2 regions of the Kitasatospora sp. NPDC052896 genome follow, and region 1 is predicted to be linked to the other one. Evidence: riboswitches for the same ligand, from Rfam matches in the RefSeq annotation. Region 1 holds a riboswitch; the other holds the start of a gene.
What was found. Region 1 has a riboswitch for thiamine pyrophosphate ahead of ACIGXM_RS03775 (purine-cytosine permease family protein). Riboswitches for the same ligand answer to the same signal wherever they lie in the genome.
Positions count from the first base shown of each region.

Region 2: another riboswitch for thiamine pyrophosphate. It lies ahead of thiO (glycine oxidase ThiO); the one in region 1 lies ahead of ACIGXM_RS03775 (purine-cytosine permease family protein).

Region 1 covers NZ_JBITZU010000001.1:791,585-799,385, reverse strand. The annotation lists gene ACIGXM_RS03795 (bifunctional DNA primase/polymerase) at 339-1,046, shown strand; gene ACIGXM_RS03790 (DUF5926 family protein) at 1,285-2,265, opposite strand; gene ACIGXM_RS03785 (ATP-binding protein) at 2,383-3,072, opposite strand; gene ACIGXM_RS03780 (glycerophosphodiester phosphodiesterase family protein) at 3,350-4,171, opposite strand; gene ACIGXM_RS03775 (purine-cytosine permease family protein) at 4,241-5,644, opposite strand; TPP riboswitch at 5,635-5,783, opposite strand; gene ACIGXM_RS03770 (S1C family serine protease) at 5,999-7,666, shown strand; tRNA gene ACIGXM_RS03765 (tRNA-Ser) at 7,726-7,801, shown strand, end outside.
Region 2 covers NZ_JBITZU010000007.1:213,203-221,003, reverse strand. The annotation lists gene pknB (Stk1 family PASTA domain-containing Ser/Thr kinase) at 1-1,869, opposite strand, end outside; gene ACIGXM_RS17330 (thiazole synthase) at 1,993-2,790, opposite strand; gene thiS (sulfur carrier protein ThiS) at 2,796-3,005, opposite strand; gene thiO (glycine oxidase ThiO) at 3,002-4,153, opposite strand; TPP riboswitch at 4,147-4,260, opposite strand; gene ACIGXM_RS17315 (NAD(P)/FAD-dependent oxidoreductase) at 4,339-5,529, shown strand; gene ACIGXM_RS17310 (Rv2175c family DNA-binding protein) at 5,595-5,951, shown strand; gene thiE (thiamine phosphate synthase) at 5,951-6,595, shown strand; gene ACIGXM_RS17300 (polyprenyl synthetase family protein) at 6,589-7,695, opposite strand.

The sequences.
Region 1 (7,801 bases):
ACAGAGCGGCGCCGGCCAACGGAGCAGCGCCGAACAGGCCGCCGGACCCTGCCCGGATCCTAGGGGTCCCCCCGCCGGCGACCTCGCTGACCAGAAGTCACTCACTCGTACGGTGGAACCGGTGGACGCCGGAGCGCGTCCATCCGGTCGCATGAGGGATTCTCGTTCCACGGTCGTGCCCAAGGCCTGCCCGGTGCGCGGCCGACGTGGTACCCCCGGGCCCGGTCGGCGCCCGAGCGGTCGCTCTGAGCAGGCCTGCGGCTCCCCGGCCGTGTCAGGTCAGGTCTCGATGGTCTCGATGGTCTTGATCCACCCGGTCGCGGAGAGGAACGATCGTGATGCGTGAGAAGCCCGGAAAGCACCGCAGGACCCGGCAGGCGCTGCTGCAGGCGGCGCTGACCTGTGCCGAGCGGTGGCGCTGGCCGGTGGTGCCGGGAGCGGTGGTGGTGGAGCGGGCGGCGGCCGGCGCGCCGCCGGAGGTCTCCTGCTCCTGCGGCAACCCGCTGTGCGCCGTGCCCGGCGCGCACCCGGCCGACCAGCCGTTGTTGGCGGCCACCACCGAGGCGCGGATGGTGCGTTGGTGGTGGGAGCAGCACAGCCCGCAGGCGCCGGTGCTGGTGCCGACCGGGCGGGTGGTGTCGGCGGTGAGCCTGCCGGCCGCGGCCGGGGCGCGGCTGCTGGCGTACTTCGACGCGCTGCGGGTGCCGACCGGCCCGGTGCTGGCCACCCCGACCCGGTACGCGCTGCTGGTGGCACCGTTCTCCTACCCCGAGCTGGCCGAGCTGCTGGCGGCCCAGGAGCCCACGCTGCGGCCGGGCGGTGCGCCGGGCGAGGTGCCGACCTCGGTGCGCTACCACGGGCCGGACGGCTATCTGGTGCTGCCGCCCTCGCGGATCGGGACGGGCGGCGCGGCGGCGGTGCGCTGGGTGCGGCGACCGGTGGCGCGGCCGGAGGGGGGCGTTCGGCTGCCGCGGGTGGCGAGCCTGCTGGAGGCGCTGGTGGCGGCCGGAACGGCGGCGCCGGACGACAGCCGGCTGGCCTACTGAGGGGGTGTCCGGCGGCCTTGTCGGGCGGCTCGACGGGCGACCCGGCCCCGGAAATGGAAGATCCGGCCGCTGGCGACGGGGGATGCACCAGCGACCGGACTGTTTAGACAGTAACAAGGATTGGCGCTGTAGCCAATTTCCCTGCACGGCCCGACGCCCCGGAACCCGGGTTATCGGGCCGGAATGTGATCGGAGTCATACTGCGGCCGGTCAAACGATCTTGCCGGCCCAGTACCGTTCAGTTCAGGGTGACCTGACGGTTCACCAGATTCGCCCGGGCCCGCCGCTCGTCGCCGGAGAGCTCCGTGCGCACCGCCAGGGCGCCGGCCAGCCGCTCGGCGAAGGCCGCCGCGGGCTTCTCGCAGTCGGCGGCCGACATCTGCGTCGGCAGGTCCCAGACCGGCACGGTCAGCCCGTGCGCGCGGAACGAGCCGACCAGCTTGGTGCCCTCGCCGAGCGAGGCCTCGCCGGCCGCCGAGAGCCGGGCCAGCGCGTCCAGCAGTTGCTCCTCCGGCACGGTCATCACCCAGCGCAGGTGGTTCTTGTCCGGGGTGCCGCACCAGTAGGCCGAGTCCACGCCGGTCAGCTTCTCGGTGGGGATCGCCGAGGCGTTGGCACGCTCCAGCGAGGCGGCCACCTCGCCGGTGGCGGACTCCGCGTCCTCCAGCCAGAACTCGAAGCCGGTGTGCACGGCCGGCGTGAACTCGGCCTTCGGGTCGAGGAGTTCCTGCAGTCGACGGCCGGGCGCGGCCCGCCGGGTCGGCACCGGGCTGCCGGGCTCGGTGACCAGCGCCTGCTCCAGGGCGTCCGCCAGGTCACGGCTCAGGTCGCCGGAGGAGGACTGGGTCTGCAGGCCGAGCAGGATCGAGCCGTCCGGGCGGCGCAGCGCCGGCCAGGCGAGCGGGAGCACGGTCGCCAGCGTGACCGACGGCACCTCGCCCTCGGCGCTCTCCAGCACGCCGGCGGCCAGGGTCAGCTCGACCGTGGCCGCCGGCACCAGCTCACGCAGCGCCACCCAGTCGGCCTCGCCCGGCAGTCCCTCGAACGGACGGTGCACCAGCTCCTGGACGGCGTGCGCCGCCTCCCGGCCGTGGCAGGCCTTGTAGCGGCGGCCGGAGCCGCAGGGGCAGGCCTCGCGGGCCCCGACCACCGGGACGCTGCCGGCGGACGCGCCGGGACGGCTGGGCTGGGACGACTTCTTGGCGGCCTTCTTGGCCATGGTGCGGCTCTCCCGGGAACGGTGGTGTCTTTTGTCTCCCGGGCAGCCTACTGAGGTTTCCCCCGCCCGCCGTGCCCTCGAGGACTCCCCGCGGCCCCCGTGTTCCACCACGGTCCGTCAGGCCGACCGGGCGTGCTCGGTGTACGCGGACAGCGCGGCCCAGACCGTCACCTCGCCCGGCGCGTCCCGCACCCCCCAGTCGGCGGCCAGCCGGCCGACGATGCTCAGCCCCCGGCCGCCCTTCGCGGTGAGCGAGGGCCGGGCCGGCTGCGGCCGGGTGGCCGCGCCGCCGTCGGTGACCTCCAGGGTCAGCCGCCCGTCCGGGTGCACCTGCCAGCGCACCAGGACCCCGCCCTGGTCCTCCGGCGCGCTGGGGGCGCGGTGGGCCGAGTGGGCGCCCCGGGCGTCCGCTGCCCGCCGTGCCGCACGCCGGACCGCGTGCCGGGCCCCGACCGGCGCGCCGACCAGCAGCGCGTCCAGTTCGGCCGCCTCCGCCGCCTGCGCCGCGGCGTCCGTCTCGTTCGGTTCGGATTCCGCGGAGTTCCGCAAATCATCCGACCGCTCCAGGAATTCCTCCCCGACCCCCCCGTCGAGATCCAGCAACGGAGCAAGCGGCCGCGCATAGCGGCAGGAATTGCTGAGCAGTTCGGAAAGGATCAGAACCGCGTCATCGATGACGGTGTCGGGCACCTCCCGGTCGCCCAGATCCCGCCTCAGGCGGCGCCGTGCGGCCCCGACACTGGCCGGACCGTGCGGCACCGCCATGGTCGATGAAGTCGGCACTTCGCGCGCCACCATCAACGCCACCCCCGGACCTCCTTCAGCGTTTGCCGAGGGATGGATGCCCCGGGGGAATGGGCCGGAAACAGACGGCACCGATCGTGGCCGGTCAATTGTCGAGTTACCTCGAGGGCGGCGACACGCTGTGCGCAAGTGGTGATTAACTGATTACGCTGCGTCGATCAGGGGAGCGGGATTGCGCACGCCGGGTCCGCCGCGCCACCCCCGCCCGCGCCCCGCGTACGCCAATTCGCGGCACGGGAGCCCTGCCGGAGCGGCTCGGCGGCGGGCTCCGCCGAACGACTCAGCGGCCGAGCTGGGCCAGCACCTCGCGCGGCCGGTTGGTGATGATCGCCTCCACCCCGAGGTCCAGGCAGAGCTCGACGTCCTTCGGCTCGTCCACCGTCCACACGTGCACCCGGTGGCCGGCCGCTCGCAGCCGGGGCACCAGGTCGGGCTGCCGGCGGACCAGCTCGATGCCCGGTCCGGCGATCGCGGCACCCGCCGGCAGGCCCGCGCCGGGCCACAGCCGCAGCGGCAGGGTGTGCTCGAAGAGGAAGACCCGCGGGTAGTCGGGGGCCGCGGCCCTGACCCGGCCCAGCGCGGTCGCCGAGAAGCTCATGATCCGGGCGTGCGGGCGCTCGTCGTCGCTCGGCGCGGCCGCGATCCCGTACCGGTCCAGGGCGCTCAGCAGCTTGGCCTCGACCCGGCCGGCGAAGCGCACCGGGTGCTTGGTCTCGATCGCCAGATCCACCCGGCGCCCGCAGTCGGCGACCAGCTCCAGCAGGCTCTCCAGCCGCAGCAGCGGCTGCCGGGCCGGGCCGCCCGCGGCGTCCGCCTTCCACGAGCCGAAGTCGTACGCGGACAGCTGGGCCAGGGTCTGCCCGGAGACCGTGCCGCGGCCGTTCGAGACCCGGGTGACGGTCCGGTCGTGAACGCAGACCAGGTGGCCGTCGGCGGTCACCCGGACGTCGCACTCGACCGCGTCCGCGCCCTCCGTCAGGGCCCGCTGGTACGCCGCCAGGGTGTGCTCGGGCAGGGCGGCGGAGGAACCCCGGTGGGCCACCACCTGGACCGCGGAGGGGGTGCGGGAGGGGTCGGTGCGGGAGAGGTCGGGAGTTGTCACGGCCCCAACACTAGGACGTCCGGGTGGATCGAATGCAACGGCCGTGCGAACCACGGGCGCCGGCGGGCCCTACCGCGCGGCGGGGCGGACCAGCAGGTTGAGCAGCCAGGTGGCCAGGCCGGCGACCAGGAAGGAGAAGAGCGAGGCCGAGGACCACTGCTGCGGGGTGAAGTGGGTCAGCGACTGGAGGTCCGTCCAGATCCCGGTCCACCAGCCGGCGATCGCGGTGGGCGCCAGGAACTGGTAGACCGCGAAGCCGAGCGCCCACGGCAGCAGCATCAGCGGCCGGGCCGGGGAGTCCTGCGAGAGGTCCCAGCCGCGCCGGCCGTGGCCCAGGAAGAAGTCCACCGCCAGCACCGCGAGCAACGGCACGAAGACCGAGCCGATCAGGCCGAGGAAGTTGTAGTACGAGTCGGTGAACTGCTTGATCTGCAGCGCCAGCACGGTCACCAGCACGCCGATCCCGCCGGTCAGCAGCCGCCGGTCCACCCGGGGGAAGAGGTTGTGCACCGACATCGCGGTCGAGTAGACGTTCGCGAAGGACTGGTCCGCCTCGCGCAGCACCAGCACCAGCAGGAACGCCCAGCCGGCCGCCACCCCGGTGAAGGAGTCCAGCAGGTTGTCGGCGTTGCCGTGCGACTGCAGCAGTGCGATCAGGCCGAGCAGGTAGCACCAGACCTGGGCCACCGTGTAGCCGGAGAAGGTGCCCCAGAACGAGGCGCGCGGGGTGCGCGAGTGCCGGGTGTAGTCGGCGGCCAGCGGGACGAAGGAGACCGAGACGGCGATGATCGCGTCCGTCGCCTTCAGGAAACCGTGCCAGTTTCCCGCGCCCGGATCCGGGAAACCCTTGCGGCCGAGCTGGACGGTGAAGTAGACCATCGCCACGCCGACCGCGATCGCCACGTACTTGCGCAGCGCCGCGATCGAGCCCAGCGGCCAGATCGTCAGCACCGTGGTGAGCACCCCGGCGAGCAGCACGAAGAGCCAGCGCCAGCCCTGGGTGCCGGAGACCGTCTGGGCGCCCCAGGCGATCACGGTCAGCTCGTACACGCCCCAGCCGACGCACTGCAGGACGTTCAGCACGGTCGGCAGGTACGACAGCCGGGTGCCGAACAGCCCGCGCAGCACGGCCATCGCGGGCGCCCCGGTCCGGGCGCCGATGAGCGCGGCGACCGCGAGCATCGCGGTGCCGATCACCGTGCCGGCCACGATCGCGGTGGTCGCGGCGGCGAACGACAGCTCGCTGCCCGGCTGGCCGAGCACGGTCGCGGCGCTGGTGAAGCCGATCAGGCTGATGCCCAGGTTCGCCCAGAGCGCGAACTGGTCGCGGAAGCCCAGGGTGCGCGGCGGCGCGGTGTCCAGCACCAACGGGGCCTCGGCACGGGCCGGCCCGTCGCCGTCGGGGCGATCCAGCGTCGCCGTGCCCGAGGACGGGGGTGGCGTCGAGGACGGGGAAGGCGTCGCAGCCGTCATGGCAGACTCCCTACGCCGGCATTACCCGGACAGGTTCCGGCGGTCAGCGCTCCCTCGCCCGCACCGGCTCACTCGCCATGGCGTACGGTCGACCAGCGCACTCTCAGCCTGGTGGGTCCAAGCTCCCGCGTGTCAGATGTGGCAGTCAGGGTAGCCCGGCGTGTGGATTACGCCAAAGCGGGGAGGCGCGCCGTCCCGGATCGCGGAACTTCTGTCGGGGGAGCCCGGCCGGGCGCTGGTGCTGTCGGGTTGACCTAAGGATTCTTAACAGTTCTTCAGGCAGCTCCTTACGGCAACCAGATCGGGCATAGGAAAAACTATGGGCCAAGGTCCTGTCAGCTATGGAGGTCGTCCGTGAGCACCGAGCACGAGAGTGGCTCCACCGGGCCGCAGGGGGAGCAGCTCTCCAGCGGTACCGGTGAGCCGGGGGGCACGCCGTCGGTAGGTGAGTCGCAGCCGACCCTCGCGTTCGCCAAGCTGAGCGGCGAGGAGCCCACACCGGCGCCCGCCGCGCCCGCCGCCCCTGTTGCCCCCGCTCCTGCCGCCCCCGCCGACGCCGAGCCGACCACGGAGCTGCCGGCCGCCGCGCCCGCCCCGGCTCCGGCTCCCGCGCCGAAGTACCTGGACGCTCCGCCGCCGGTGCTGCCCGCCCCGCCGGCCGCTCCGCCGGCCCCCACCCTTGCCGAACCGCCGGCCAACCCGTACGCCGCGCCGACGCCGCCGGTCGCCCCCGGTGCGCCGGCCGGTGCCGCCGCGCACGCCGAGCACCACCCGTTCGGCGCCGGTCACCCGGTCGGCGGCTGGGGCGCCGGCCCGGGCGAGCCCGGCGCGCCGGGCGGCCCCGGCTACCCCGGTGGCTACCCGGGCGACTACGGCACCCCCGGCCAGCCGCCGAAGAAGCGCGGCGGGCTGATCGCCCTGGTCGCCGCCGTCGCGCTGGTCGCGGGCGTGCTGGGCGGCGTGGTCGGCGCCGCGGTCAACGGCGACTCGTCCGGCCCGTTCAGCTCCGGCAGCAGCCACAGCAGCACCACGACCACCGTCAGCGACAACACCAAGGCGCTCAACCGGGCCCCCGACTCGATCGCCGGGATCGCCGCCAAGGCGCTGCCCAGCACCGTCACCATCAAGGCCGACGGCAGCCAGGAGTCCGGCACCGGCACCGGGTTCGTCTTCGACACCCAGGGCCACATCATCACCAACAACCACGTGGTGGCCCCGGCCCAGGGCGGCGGCAAGCTGACCGTCAAGTTCTCCGACGGCTCCGAGTACTCCGCCTCGGTGGTCGGCCAGGCCAAGGGCTACGACATCGCGGTGATCAAGCTGGACAACCCGCCGGCCGGCAAGCTCGTCCCGCTCCCGCTGGGCGACTCCGACCAGGTCGCGGTCGGCGACGCCGCGATCGCCATCGGCGCGCCGTACGACCTGGAGTCCACCGTCACCTCCGGCATCATCAGCGCCAAGAACCGCCCGGTCGCCTCCGGCGACGAGAGCGGCGTGCAGACCTCGTACATGAACGCGCTGCAGACCGACGCCTCGATCAACCCGGGCAACTCCGGCGGCCCGCTGCTCAACGCGAGCGGCCAGGTGATCGGCATCAACTCGGCGATCCAGTCGAACTCCAACGGCTCCGGCCAGGCCGGCAGCATCGGCCTGGGCTTCGCGATCCCGATCAACCAGGCCAAGCGGGTGGCCCAGATGCTGATCCAGACCGGCACCCCCGTCTACCCCGTCCTCGGCGTGCTGCGCAACGACCAGTACAACGGCGACGGCGCCCAGATCTCGCCCACCGCCATCCAGGGCACCCCGGCGGTCACCCCCGGCGGCCCGGCCGACAAGGCCGGCCTCAAGCCCGGCGACGTGATCACCAAGCTCGGCGGGGTGCTGATCGACAACGGTCCGGCCCTGGTCAGCGAGATCTGGACGCACGCCCCGGGCGACCAGGTCCCGGTCCAGTACACCCGCAACGGCCAGACCATGACCACCACGGTCACCCTCGGCAGCCGCACCGGAGACCAGAACTGACCCCACCCCCCAAACTGGTGCCCCACACCCCCTCCGACCCGTTAGGCTGACCTCCGCCTGGAGAGCTGCCCGAGCGGCCTAAGGGAACAGTCTTGAAAACTGTCGTGCGGTGACCCCGTACCGTGGGTTCGAATC
Region 2 (7,801 bases), on a different contig from region 1:
GCTGCCCAGACCCAGGAAGTTGAAGCCGGTGCTCTTCACCTGGAACCCGGCCGCGCCCAGCGCCTTGGTGGCGTCCGACTCGCTCATCCCGGTCACGTTCGGCACGGTCACCGGCTGCGGGCCCTTGGAGAGCGTCAGGGTCACCGTCGAGCCGGGCACGGCGGTGCCGGTGACGTCCTGCGCGGTCACCGAGCCGGACGGGACGGTGTCCGAGTAGGCCTGGCCGCCCAGCGCCGCCTTGAAGCCCGCCCCGGTCAGCGCCGACTGCGCCTGCGCGACCGGCTGGCCGACCACGCTCGGCACCGCCACCGGCGCCGGGCCCTGGCTGACCACCAGCGCGATCGGCGCGTTCACCGGCAGCTGCTGGCCGGCGGCCGGGTTGGTGGAGATCACCGAGCCGGTCGGCACGGTCGGGCTGTAGGCCTGGCTGGTCGTCCCCGGGGTCAGCCGGGCCGCGCCGAGCAACTGCTGCGCCTGGGCCAGCGGCTTGCCGGTGACGTCCGGCACGGCGATCCGCTCGGGCCCCTTGGAGAGCGTCACCGTCACCGGATCGCTCTTCCGGGCCCGTGCCCCGACCCCGGGGTCGGAGCTGAGCACCTGCCCGGCCGGGACGTTCTCGCTGAACGCCTGCACGAAGTGGCCCTGCAGCCCGGCCCCGGCCAGCGTGCTGACGGCCTGCGCCTGGGTCTCGCCGAGCACGCTCGGCATGGTCGCGTAGACCGCGCCGGAGAGCAGGTAGCTGACCGCCGCGACCGCGACCACCACGGTGGCCAGCACCGAACCCCAGATCAGCCGCCGCCTGCCGGCCGGCCGCATCGGCCGGCGGACCGGCGTGGGCTCGTGGTACGGGCGCGGGCGGAGCAACTGCATCGTCGCGTCCGCCGGCAGGTCCAGCACGGCGGTCCGCTCGGGCGGCGGCGCGGGGATCACCGAGGTCGCCTCGTTGGTGGCGAACCGCGGAGTGGGCCGGCTGGAGGCGGGTGGCTCGGCGTCGAGCTGGGCCGGCGTCAGGCTGCGCCGCAGCCGTTGCAGGGCGGCCAGCAGCTCCACCGCGTCCCACGGACGGGCCTGCGGGTCGCGGGCGGTGGCGGCGGCGACTATCGCGTCCAGCTCCGGCGGCAGGCCCGGGACGGTCAGCGAGGGGGCCGGCACGGTCTCGTGCAGGTGACGGTAGATCACCTGCATCGGGTTCTCGCCGGCGTACGGCTTGCTGCCGGTGAGCAGCTCGTACAGCATGATGCCGGCCGCGTAGACGTCCACCCGCTGGTCGGTCGCGGCGCCCGGCTGGACCTGCTCGGGGGCCAGGTAGGAGACGGTGCCCAGCACCACGCCCGGGGTGGTGGCGCTCGAACCGGTCGCCTCGGTGCCGGAGAGCAGTCGGACCAGGCCGAAGTCGGCGACCTTGACCATGCCGCCGTCGTTGATCAGCACGTTCTCCGGCTTGACGTCCCGGTGCACCAGCCCGGCCCGGTGCGCGGCGCCGAGCGCGGCCAGCACCGGCTCCAGCACGTCCAACGCGGCCCGGACGGAGAGCGCGCCGCGGTCGCTCAGCACGTCGCGCAGGGTGCGCCCGGGGACGTACTCCATCGCGAGGAAGACCACGCCCTGGTCGGCGCCCTGGTCGAAGACGTTGACCACGTTGGGGTGCGAGAGCCGGGCGACCGCCTTGGCCTCGCGGATGAAACGCGCGGTGAACTCGGCGTCCCCGGCCAGCCCCGGGTTCATCACCTTGAGCGCCAGCACCCGGTCGAGCCGGGTGTCGGTGCCCCGGTAGACGGTCGCCATGCCGCCCGCCGCGATGCGCTGCTCGACCCGGTAGCGGCCGTCCAGCAGCGTGCCCAGCAGGGGGTCGTTCAACGTCGTGTCCACCAGAGGAGTGTAGGGGGGTGACCCCGGCGGGTGTCCCGGGTGACACCGCGTCCGGGGCCGTTGTGCCCCGCTTGTGCCCCGCTCGTGACATTGGGCCAAGGGCGCGGGACGGTGGTCGGGGCGTCAGAACGCGGGCCGCTCGCGGTGGTCGAGGTCGGCCCGGCCGGCCATCGCCGAGGAGGCCTCGGCGTGGAAGCGGCGCGGGATCCGGCCGGCCCGGTACGCCAGCCGGCCCGCCTCGGCGGCCCGGCGCATCGCGTCGGCCATCAGCACCGGCTCCTGAGCCCGGGTCACCGCGGAGGCCAGCATCACCGCCGAGCAGCCCAGTTCCATCGCCAGCGCCACGTCCGAGGCGGTGCCCGCGCCGGCGTCCAGGACCACCGGCACGTTGGCGCTCTCCACGATCAGCTGGAAGTTGTGCGGGTTGCGGATGCCGAGCCCGGAGCCGATCGGCGAGCCCAGCGGCATGATCGCGGCGCAGCCGACGTCCTCCAGCTTGCGGGCCAGCACCGGGTCGTCGTTGGTGTAGGGGAGCACCGTGAAGCCGTCGTCGACCAGGGTCTCGGCGGCGTCCAGCAGTTCGATCGGGTCGGGCAGCAGGGTCCGCTCGTCGGCGATCACCTCCAGCTTGACCCAGTTCGTGCCGAGCGCCTCGCGGGCCAGCCGGGCGGTCAGCACCGCCTCGCCGGCGGTGAAGCAGCCCGCGGTGTTGGGCAGCACCCGGATCCCGTTGCGGGACAGCACGTCCAGCACCGAGCCCTGGGTGTCCGCCTTCACCCGGCGCATCGCCACCGTGGTGAGCTCGGTGCCGGAGACCCGCAGCGCCTGTTCCAGCACGTCCAGGCTGGGCGCGCCGCCGGTGCCCATGATCAGGCGGGAGGTGAAGGTGGTGCCGGCGATCGTCAGGGTGTCGTCGGCCATGCCGCTCAGCCCCCCTGCACGGCGGTGAGGATCTCCACCCGGTCGCCCGCGGCCAGCGGGGTCCGGGCCCACGAGCCGCGCGGGACCACGGTCTCGTTGAGCGCGGCGGCCACCCCGGAGTGCGCGGTGCTCAGGGTGGCCACCACCTCGGCCAGGGTGGCGGTCCGGGCGACCTCGCGGGGTTCGCCGTTGACGGTCAGCTGGATCGGGTTCATGCGGCGGCCCTCTGGGTGAAGCGGAGCGGGGAGAACGGGACGGCGAGGTCGGGGACGGTGCCCTCGGCCAGGTAGGCGGCGAGCAGGTCGGCGGTGACCGGGGTGAGCAGCACCCCGTTGCGGTAGTGGCCGGTGGCGGCGGCCAGCCCGGGCAGCGCGGTCGGGCCGAGCAGCGGGGCGTTGTCCGGCGAGCCGGGGCGCAGGCCCGCGCCGGTCTCGGTGAGCGGCAGCTCGGTGACGCCCGGGACCAGCTGGTGCGCGTCGCGCAGCAGCTCGTAGACGCCGCCCGCGGTGACCGTGGTGTCGTAGCCCTGCTCCTCGGTGGTCGCGCCGATCACCAGCTCGCCGTCCGCGCGCGGTACCAGGTACAGGTGCTGGCCACGGACCACCGCGCGGACGTTGCGGGAGAGGAACGGCGCGTACGGGCCGGGGATCCGCAGCCGCAGGATCTGGCCCTTGACCGGGCGGATCGCGGGCAGCACCCCCTCCGGCAGGCCGGCCAGCCGGTGGCTGTAGGGGCCGGCGGCGAGCACCAGCCGCCCGGCCGTCAGCGCGCTGCCGTCGGGCAGCCGCACCCCGACCGCCCGCCCCGCGGTGACCAGCAGCTCCGCCGCCCGGTCCCGGTGCAGCCGCACCCCGGCCCGCTCGCAGCCGGCCAGCAGCGCGGCGCACAGCCGGCGGCCGTCCACCTGGTGGTCGCCGGTGACGAGCAGGCCGCCGCTCACCCCGGGGGAGAGCATCGGCTCCAGCCGGCGGGCCTCCCGGCCGGTCAGCCACTGCGAGTCGAGGCCCAGCCGCTGGTGGAACCCGTGCAGCTCGCGCAGCTCGGCCCGGTCGTCGGAGTCCAGCGCGACGGCCAACGTGCCGGTGGCCCGGTAGCCAGTGGGCAGGCCGGTGGCCCCGGTCAGCTCGGCGGCGAACGCGGCGTACCGCTGGTTCGACGCGATGCCCAGGCGCAGCAGCGGCTCCTCGCCGTACTGCAGCTCGGTCACCGGTGCCAGCATGCCGGCCGCCACCTGCGCCGCGCCGCCGCCGGGGGTGGGGTCGAGAACGGTCACCGCGAGGCCGCGCTGTGCGGTGCGCCAGGCCACCGCGAGGCCGATGATGCCGCCGCCGACGACCAGGACGTCGGTGGATGTGCGTGCCACGATGCGGATGCTCCCTTCGCCGGAATGACCCGGATCAGGTTCGGACGGTCGCGGGCCGCCGCAGCCCGCCTCTCAGCCCGGTGCGCCGGGCTCCCGTGATGTCTCACCCCACCTTATCGCCGGCCTCCGGGGCGGCCGAGGGTGCGTACGGAGGGCGGTATTGCGGTGCTCGTTAGAGTGGCCGAATGGCTGAGCTGAAGAGCACGGATCGGGTGGTCGTGGTCGGCGCCGGGCTGGCGGGGGCGCAGTGCGCCCTGGCGCTGCGCGAAGGGGGGTGGCAGGGCTCGCTGACGCTGGTCGGGGCGGAACCGTGGGCGCCGTACGACCGGCCGCCGCTCTCCAAGGACGTCCTGCTGGGCAAGACCGACAGCACGGTGTACGAACTGGACTGGCAGCGGCTCGGCGTCGAGCTGCTGACCGGCCGTCGGGCCACCGGCCTGGCGCCGGGCCTGCTGCAGACCGACGCGGGGGAGCTGGCCTACGACCACCTGGTGCTGGCCACCGGTGCGGACCCGGTGCGGCTGCCCGCCGCGAGCGGCGAGCGGACGCTGCGGACCCTGGCGGACTCGCTCGCGCTGCGCGCGGAGCTGCGGCCCGGGCGGCACCTGGTGCTGGTCGGCGCGGGCTGGATCGGGGCCGAGACGGCCACCGCGGCTCGGGAGCTGGGCTGCGCGGTGACCGTGCTGGAGGCGGCCGACGCGCCGTTGCCGGGGGCGCTGCCGGCCGAGCTGACCGCACCGATGCGGGAGTGGTACCGGGCCGCCGGGGTGGAGCTGCGGCTGGGCGCCCGGGTGGCGACGGTCGAGCCGGGCGCGGTGCTGCTGGCGGACGGCGAGCGGGTGGTCGCGGACGAGGTGCTGGTCGGGGTCGGCGCGCGGCCGGCCACCGGCTGGCTGGCGGGCTCCGGGGTGGAGCTGGACCCGGCCGGCACCGTGCTGGCCGACCAGCGGCTGCGCACCTCCCTGCCGGGGGGCTGGGCGGCCGGCGACTGCGTCAGCTACCCCTCGGCCCGGTTCGGCGAGCGGATCTCCGTCCAGCACTGGGACCACGCGCTGCACTCCGGCCGGGCGGTCGGCGCCGCGCTGCTGGGTGCGCAGGCGCCGTACGACCCGGTGCCGTACTTCTGGTCCGAGCAGTTCGGCCGGATGGTCCAGTACGCCGGCCGGCACGGTGGCGCCGACCGGCTGCTCTGGCGCGGCTCGCCGGCCGACCCGGCGTGGAGCGTGCTCTGGCTGCGCGAGGGGGCGCTGGTCGCGGTGCTCGCCGTGGACCGGCCGCGCGACCTGGCGCAGGGCCGTCGGCTGATCGAGCGGGCCGTGGTGCTGGATCCGGACCGCGCGGCCGACCCCGAGGTGCCGCTGAAGTCCGCGCTGTGAGGTCAGCTGACGGGCCGCTGGTGCGCGTGGGGTCGCCGGGATGGCAGGCTGGTGCCGTGAGTGAGATGGAATCCAAGATCGAATCCCTTGTCCAGGACTGGCTCTACCTGCCGGACATCTCCGAGCGATGGGGTGTCCAGGTCACCGAGGTCCGCCAGATGGTCAAGGACCACCGGCTGATCGCGGTCCGCCGCGGCCCCAACCGCTCGCTCCAGGTCCCGGCCGCCTTCATCGAGGACAGCGGGCTGGTCAAGCACCTGGCCGGCACCCTGACGGTGTTGCGCGACGGCAGGTTCTCCGACGAGGAGATCCTGGAGTGGCTCTTCACCGACGACCCGTCGCTGCCCGGCAGCCCGATCCAGGCGCTGCGTGAGAACCGCGGCACCGAGGTGAAGCGGCGCGCCCAGGCGATGGCGCTCTGATGACGGACCCGCGCGCCCGGCTGGCCGACGCCCGGCTGTACCTGTGCACCGACGCCCGGCGCGAGCAGGGCGACCTGCCGGAGTTCCTGGACGCCGTGCTGGCCGGCGGGGTGGACGTCGTCCAGCTCCGCGACAAGGGCCTGGAGGCCCGGCAGGAGCTGGAGTACCTGGAGGTCTTCGCGGACGCCGCCCGGCGGCACGGCAGGCTCTTCGCGGTCAACGACCGGGCCGACGTGGCGCACGCGGCCCGGCCCGACGTGCTGCACCTCGGGCAGGACGACCTGCCGGTGCCGCACGCCCGGGCGATCCTCGGCCCGGACGTGCTGATCGGGCGCTCCTGCCACGCCGAGTCCGAGGTGGCCGCGGCGGTCGCCGAGCCGGGGGTGGACTACTTCTGCACCGGCCCGGTCTGGCCGACGCCGACCAAGCCCGGCCGGCCCGCACCCGGGCTCGGTCTGGTCGAGTACGCCGCCCGGCAGGTGACGGACCGCCCGTGGTTCGCCATCGGCGGGATCGACCTGGGCAACCTGGACCAGGTGTTGGCCGCCGGCGCCCGCCGGGTGGTGGTGGTCCGGGCGATCACCGCGGCCGAGGACCCGGGGGCGGCGGCCGCCGAGCTGGCGGCCCGGCTGAGGGCTCAGTAACGGCGGACGGTCGCGGCCCGGGCCAGCGCGAGCAGCGTGGTCCGGGCCGCGTCGTCCACCAGCGGGGCCGCGTCCAGGGCCGCCAGCGCCTGGGCCATCAGCGCCTCGATCCGCTCCTCGACCCGCTCGGCCGCCCCGCTGCGGGCCACCAGCTCGCTCAGCTCGGCGATCTCCGCCGCGCCCAGCCCGGGGGCGCCGAGCCGCTCGTCCAGCCGCCTGGCCCGAGCCGGCGGCAGGCCGCGCATGGCCAGCGCGACCAGCAGGGTGCGCTTGCCCTCCCGCAGGTCGTCGCCGGCGGGCTTGCCGGTCACCGCCGGGTCGCCGAACACCCCGAGCAGGTCGTCGCGGAGCTGGAAGGCCTCGCCGAGCGGCAGGCCGAACGCCGAGTACGCCGCCATCAGCTGGTCCGAGGCCCCCGCCAGCCGGGCGCCGACCTGGAGCGGGCGCTCGATGGTGTACTTCGCCGACTTGTAGTGCAGCACGGTCTGCGCCCGGTCCAGCGCCCCGGCGTCGGTGGAGTCGCCGGCCACCGGCTCCAGCACGTCCAGGTACTGACCGGCCATCACCTCGGTGCGCATCAGGTCGAAGACCGGCTTGGCGGCCAGCACCGCCGCCGGGTCGAGCCCGCAGCGGACGAAGAGCTCGTCGCACCAGATCAGCAGCAGGTCGCCGAGCAGCACCGCGGCGGCCGCCCCGAACTGCTCGCGGTCGCCGCGCCAGCCGCTGTCCCGGTGCAGGGCCTCGAAGCGGCGGTGGACGGACGGCAGGCCGCGCCGGGTGTCGCTGCGGTCCATCAGGTCGTCGTGCACCAGGGCGCTGGCCTGCAGCAGCTCCAGCGCGGCCGCCGCGTGCGCGATGCCGGTGCTCTCCGCCGCGCCGCCCGCGCCGCGCCAGCCCCAGTAGCAGAACGCCGGGCGCAGCCGCTTGCCGCCGTCCAGCAGGAACTCGCGCAGGGCCTCGGCGGCCGGCAGCAGGCCCGGCGAGATCGAGCCGAGCAGGGCGTGCTGGCCGGCCATGAACTCCGCCAGCGCGGTGTTGACGCGCTCGCGGACCGCCTCGACGTCGAGGGGCTGGACGGCTGTCGGGCTGGGCGAGGTCACGGGTGTCTCCGGAATCACTGGGGTGACCTCAGGGTAGCCGGGCTCCGTTCGAACTCGCGCGGCTGATCCACCCCTGTCGCGTCCCATCCACCGGGTGGGCCGCGCC